DNA from 2 places in the Pseudonocardia kongjuensis genome. Region 2 is predicted to be linked to the other one. Evidence: riboswitches for the same ligand, from Rfam matches in the RefSeq annotation. Region 2 holds a riboswitch; the other holds the start of a gene.

Region 1 (3,201 bases), on a different contig from region 2:
GACAGAAGTGACAGAACGTCGAATCCTCGGAGATCATGTTCGCCATGGTGTCGATCCCGCCCGGTGGGGTGCCGCTGCGTGAGCTGCTCGGCGACCCGGAGCTGCGGCTGGGCCGGGAGTCGATCGACGACGGCGATCTCGATCGGATCGTGGTCGCCGCCGCGGTGTCCGAGCTGGCCGAGCCGGGCGGCTGGCTGCAGGGCGGCGAGCTGCTGCTGACCGTCGGGTTCCTGCTGTCCGCCGACGTCGACGGCCTCACCCGCTACGCCCGGCACCTGCGCGCGCACGGCGTGGTCGCGCTCGGCGTCGGCCTGGGCTCCGACCTGCCGCACCGCAGCACCCCGCCGGCGCTGGTCACCGCGGCCCGCCGGGCCGGGCTGCCGCTGCTCTCGGTGCCCGACGGGGTGCCGTTCATCGCCGTCACCAAGGCGGTGTTCGCGCACCGGGACGCGGCCGAGCGGGCCCGGCTGCAGTGGGCGCTGCGCACCCAGCGCGCGCTGACCGCCGCGGCGGTCTCGCCGGGCGGCATCGAGGCGGTGCTGGCCGCGCACGCCGGCGCGACCGGGCGCACCGGCGTGGTGGTGGACCTGCTCGGCCGGGTGCTGGCCGCGGCACCCGTCGAGGGGGCCGTGGAACTGGCCGCCGGGCTCGCGACGACGATCGGGGAGGTGCGCGGGCAGGGCCTGCTGGGCGCCGCCGTCGAGGTCGCCGACGGCCGCCGCCGGGAGGTCCATCCGCTGGGTTCGCGGCGGATCCGGGCGTTGCTGCTGATCGACGGGCCGGCCGCCGGGCCGCACTCCAACCAGGTCACCGGCGACCTGGTGTCGCTGCTGTCGCTGGAGCTGGAACGCCGGCTCGGCCTGGACGCCGCCGCCCGCCGCGGCCGGGCCCGGCTGCTGGCCGCGCTGGACCGCGGCGTCGTCGACGACGACGGCGCCGGCCGCAGGCTCGCCGCCGCCGGCCTGCCGGAGACCCGGCTGCGCGCCGCCGTGGTCGCGGCGCCGCGCCCCGAGGAGCTGGCCGCCGATCTGGCCGCGGTGCTGCCCGACGCGCTGGTCCGCACGACCGCGCCGGAGCCGGGGGAGGCCGACGGCACCGTCGAGCTGGCGGTCGCCGAGTCGGTCGACCTGGTGGCGGTGCTGGCCGCGCTCGCCGCCCGCCGGCCGGCCGGGATCGGCATCGCCGTCCGGCCGGGGGCGCTCGCGGTGTCGCTGCGGCAGGCCCGCTCCGCGCTCCCGGTGGCCCGGCTGACCGGGCGGCCCGCGCACGCCGACGACGTGGCGTCCAGCCGGATGCTGCTCGCCCTGCTCGACCACGACCGGTTGCGGGCCTTCGCCGACGCCGTGCTCGGCCCGCTGGACGCCGACCCGCGGGGCCCGGAGCTGCTGCGGGCGATCGCCGCGCACCTGGAACACAACGGGCACTGGGCGGCCGCCGCGTCCGCGCTCGGCGTGCACCGGCACACCGTCCGGAACCGGATCGCGGCCGCCGAGCAGGTCACCGGGCGGCGGCTGGACACCGCGCAGGACCGGCACGAGCTGTGGCTGGCGCTGCGCGCCCGCGACCTCGGCCGGGCCGTCGGCGGGCCGGGCCGGGGGGACCGGACCGAGGGTGCCGGGTGACCGGCGGCACCGGGTGCCGAGCGCCACGGCGGTGCACGGTTCCTTGACGGGGGACCGGCCCGTTGCGGAAGGTGATCGGACAACCGAAGACGGCGGGTGGGATCAGGAAGCCGGTGCGAGTCCGGCGCGGTCCCGCCACTGTGATCCCGGCGGACCCTCGTGGACCGCCGGGGCAGCCAGACACTGGCCCCATCCGCCGCGCCACCTCCGTCCGGGACGAGGATCCCGAGGAAGGTACGCCGATGACGCGCGCCCGCACGCCCCGCACCGGGACCGCCCGGTGATCCTGCTCCTGTCCACCTCGGACACCGACCTGCTCTCCGCCCGTGCCGGCGGGGCGGACTACCGCCTCGCGAACCCGAACCGGGTGCTGCTCGACGAGCTGGCCGCGATGGCCGACGCGGCCGACATCGTCGTCGTCCGGGTGCTCGGCGGCTACCGCTACTTCGAGGAGGGCCTGGACCTGCTGCGGGCCCGGTCCACGCCGCTGGTCTGCCTGGGCGGTGAGATGGCGCCGGACGCGGAGATGATGGAGCTCTCCACCGTGCCCGCCGGCGTCGCCGCGGAGGCGCACACCTACCTGGCCCAGGGCGGCACCGAGAACCTGCGGCAGCTGCACGCGTTCCTGTCCGACACGGTGCTGCTGACCGGTGAGGGCTTCGCGCCGCCGGTGGAGCTGCCCGAGTGGGGCGTGCTGGACCGCCCCGGCACCGACACCGGCGCCGGGACCGGACCCACCGTGGCGGTGCTCTTCTACCGGGCGCAGTTCCTGGCCGGGAACACCGCGTACGTCGAGGCGCTCTGCGACGCGATCACCGCGAAGGGCGCGACACCGCTGCCGATCTGGTGCGCCTCGCTGCGCCAGGCCCCGGCCGGGCTGCTGGACACGCTGCGCGGCGCCGACGCGATGGTCGTCACGGTGCTCGCCGCGGGCGGCACCAAGCCGGCGTCCGCGCAGGCCGGCGGCGAGGACGAGGAGTGGGACGTCACCGAGCTCGCCGCGCTCGACGTGCCGATCCTGCAGGGCCTGTGCCTGACCTCGTCCCGGGAGACCTGGGAGTCCAACGACGACGGCCTGTCCCCGCTCGACGTCGCCACCCAGGTCGCCGTCCCCGAGTTCGACGGCCGGCTGATCACCGTCCCGTTCTCGTTCAAGGAGACCGACGACGACGGCCTGTCCGTCTACGTCCCGGACCACGAGCGGGCCGCCCGGGTCGCCGGGATCGCGGTGAACCACGCCAACCTCGGCCGGATCCCGAACGCCGAGAAGAAGATCGTGCTGATGCTGTCGGCGTACCCGACCAAGCACGCCCGGATCGGGAACGCGGTCGGTCTGGACACCCCGGCCTCGACGGTCGCGCTGCTGCGCACGATGGCCGCCGCCGGGTACGAGACGGGCGGGTTCCCGGGCGTCGAGGCAGGCGACGGCGACGCGCTGATGCACGCGCTGATCGAGGCCGGCGGGCAGGACCCGGACTGGCTCACCGAGGAGAAGCTCGCCGGGAACCCGATCCGGATCTCCGCCTCGACCTACCGCAGCTGGTTCGACACGCTTCCGCAGGACCTCCGCGACGGCGTC
Region 2 (3,201 bases):
CACGCCGCCGTCGAGTCGATCTGCGTGGCGGTGCACCGCAGGCTGGTCGCCGACGGCCGGGCCGCGCGCACCGTCACCGTCAAGGCGCGCACCGGCGACTTCGTCACCCACACCCGGTCGGAGACGACGCCGTTCCCCAGCCGGGACCTCGCCACGCTGGTCGCGGTGGCCCGCCGGCTCGCCGACACCGCCGTCGGCGAGGGCGGGGTGCGGCTGCTCGGGGTGTCGGTGTCGGGCTTCGGCGAGGAGCCGCCGCTGGCCCTGTTCGACGCGGTGCCCTCGGCACAGGGGTGGCGCGCGGCCCCGGTGGACCCGGACGGCGCGGGAACGGGCACGGCGGCCCCGGGCGGCGAGGCCCCCGGCACAGCGGCCCCGGGCGGCGCCGGACCGGGCACCACAGCCCCGGGCGGCGCGGGACGACCCGGCACCACAGCCCCGGACGGCGCCGGACCCGGCACCGCGGCCCCGGGCGGCGCTGCGGCCGGGCGGATGGGCACGCCGGTGGCGGTCGAGGAACCGGCGGGGTACCCGGCGGTGCCCGGGGAGGAGCCGGCCGGCCGGGCGGCTCCCGGGGAGCCGCCCGGCGACGACCGGCCGTGGCGGGCCGGTGACGACGTCGGCCATCCCGAGCACGGCCACGGCTGGGTGCAGGGCGCCGGGCACGGCCGGGTCACCGTCCGGTTCGAGACCGCGCTGACCGGGCCGGGCCGCACCCGCACGCTGGACGCCGCCGATCCGCAGCTGACCCGCGCCGATCCGCTCCTGAGCTGGCGGCCGGCCGGCTGAACCGGCCGGACCGGGCCCCACCGATCCGACCCAGCCGATAAGCGGGCTCCGCCCATCAACGCTCAGCCGACCAGCGCTCAGCTGACCAGGGCTCAGCCGATCAGCGGGCTCCGGTGCGGCGGGGCGACCCGGGTGCCCGCGGCGACCCGGATCCCGAGTCCGGGTGCGGTGCGGGCGAGGCCGTCGAGCACCGCGCCCAGCGCGACGTCGGCGGCGGGCTCGCCCGCCACCAGCAGCACCCCGTTGCCGGCCGGGTGGTCCGCGGCCCAGGCGGTGATCCGGCCGACCGCGTCGCGCGGGGAGATCCGTTCGACCCGCCACGCCTCGGCGTAGAACAGGGCCACCGACTCCGGCCCGCGGGGGAACGTGAAGACGGTGTCGGCGTCCGCGAGCAGGCCCTCCAGCCCGTGCCCGGCCGACTCACCGGCCGGCTCGGTGCCGAGAACGACCAGGGTGGGGAGCGGGTCGACGCTCATCGCAATGTCCTCCTCGAGGGTCCGCGCCCTCAACAGTGGGAACTCCTGCGACGACGGCCAGTCTCCTGGCTCCCGGATCGACGCGCTCCCCCGCCTTCCCACCCTCGCCGGGCAGTGGCTGCGGGGTGGGGAGCGCTCCCCGGTGACAGTGGCGGGACCGCGCCGGACTCGCACCGGCTTCCTGCACCGTCGTCCGGGTCAGCCCATCACGAGCCGGTCGGGGGGTCAACAACGGGTGACGGTGACGCCTGTCCGGCGGCGAGGTCCCGCACCACCGGGGCCAGCGCCCCGGCCAGCCGCCGGTGCGAGTCCGCGTCGAGATGGCAGCCGTCGATCCCGGTCCGGGTGATCGGGGCCGCATCGAGGAACGCGTGACCACCGGCGGCCGCCAGCGCGCGCAGCGGCCCGGCGAGCCGTCGTGACGCGGCGGCCGAGGCCGCGTCGTAGACCCCCGGGGCGGGCATCGACGCGACGAACCGCTCGGCGGTCCCGTCCATCGGCGGCGGCGCGACGACCACGAACCGCGGCACCGGCAGCCCGAGCGCCGCCGCGGACCCGGCCGGATGGTCCAGGTAGCGGCCGAGCGCGCGGGCGACGTCGTCCGGGGTGCGGGCGTAGCGGGTCCGCAGGTCGTTCGTGCCGAGCATCAGGACGATCACGTCCAGCGGCAGGTGGCTGTCCACGCAGGCGGTGAAGTAGCCGAGCCCGGCGCGGCCGGGCCGGCCGAGGATCGTGTCCTCGAGATCGGTGGTGCGCCCGGGGAGCCCCTCCTCGACGACGTCGTGACCGGCGCCGAGCAGCTGCTGCAGCACCCCCGGCCAGCGGACGCCGGCGGCGTACCTGGCCCGCTCCCCCGGCACGATCCCGTAGGTGTTGGAGTCGCCGAAGCACAGCACCCGGGAGGTGCCGGGCGCGGTCATCACGGCCGGGGCTCCGGCGCCGGCCTGCGCCCGGGCGGGATCACCAGCAGGCAGACCAGCGCGGTCACCAGGGACAGCCCGGACGCGACCGTGAACGCCGCGGCGTAGCCCTGCACGGTGGCCTCCGCCCCGCCACCGGCGGCGACGGCGACCGTCGCGGCGACGGTGGACAGCGCCGCCGTGCCGAGCGAACCGCCGAGCTGCTGCATGACGTTGGTGGTGGCCGAGGCGACCCCGACCTGGTCGGCGGGCAGGTCGCGGGTGGCGCTGCTCATCGAGGTGCTGGAGGTCATGCCCTGGCCGACGCCGAACACGATCAGCGCGGGCAGCAGCCCGGTGGCGTAGCCGGTCCCGGTGTCGATCAGGGCGAGCACGGCCAGCGCGGCACCGGACACGGCGAGCCCGAGCGAGGTCACCCCGCGCGCCCCGAGCCGCTCGATGAGCAGCACACCGGCCAGGTTGGAGCCGGTCACGATGCCGAGGATCATCGGGACGATCGCCGCGCCGGCCCACAGCGGGGAGAGACCGAGCTGGTCCTGCAGGAAGAACGTCATGAAGAAGACGACGGCGAAGTTGGCGACCGAGGCGACGAACCGGCTCAGGTAGGCGCCGGCCCGCCTGCGGTCGCGCAGCACGGTCAGCGGGAGCAGCGGGTGCCGGGCCAGGTGCTGGCGCAGCACGAACCCGCCGAGCAGCAGCACGCCCGCGACCAGCGGCACGATCACCGTCGGCGCGGCCCAGCCCGCCGTCCCGGCCCGGGCGAGCCCGAGCACGATCCCGGACAGCGCGCCGACCACCAGCAGCGCGCCGGGGACGTCGATCGGGGTCCGGGAGCCGCCGCCGGTGCGCCGGGGCAGCAGCCACAGCGCGGCGGCCAGCACCACGCTCCCGACGACGACGTTGACGTACAGCGTCCAGCGCCAGCTGAGGAACTCGGTCAGCACGCCGCCGAGCACCAGCCCGGTCGCGGCGCCGGAGCCGACGACCGCGCTGACCACGCCGAACGCCCGGGCCCGTTC

The links. Region 2 has a riboswitch for cobalamin ahead of ABD160_RS04850 (hypothetical protein). Riboswitches for the same ligand answer to the same signal wherever they lie in the genome.
Region 1: it holds a riboswitch for cobalamin, as region 2 does, so the genes downstream of both, cobN (cobaltochelatase subunit CobN) here and ABD160_RS04850 (hypothetical protein) in region 2, are expected to answer to the same signal.

Annotation. Positions count from the first base shown of each region.
Region 1 covers NZ_BAAAJK010000027.1:18,137-21,337, reverse strand. The annotation lists gene ABD160_RS21395 (PucR family transcriptional regulator ligand-binding domain-containing protein) at 36-1,622, shown strand; cobalamin riboswitch at 1,683-1,828, shown strand; gene cobN (cobaltochelatase subunit CobN) at 1,903-3,201, shown strand, end outside.
Region 2 covers NZ_BAAAJK010000004.1:144,382-147,582, reverse strand. The annotation lists gene ABD160_RS04855 (DNA polymerase IV) at 1-786, shown strand, start outside; gene ABD160_RS04850 (hypothetical protein) at 879-1,262, opposite strand; cobalamin riboswitch at 1,301-1,468, opposite strand; gene ABD160_RS04845 (GDSL-type esterase/lipase family protein) at 1,469-2,182, opposite strand; gene ABD160_RS04840 (MFS transporter) at 2,182-3,201, opposite strand, start outside.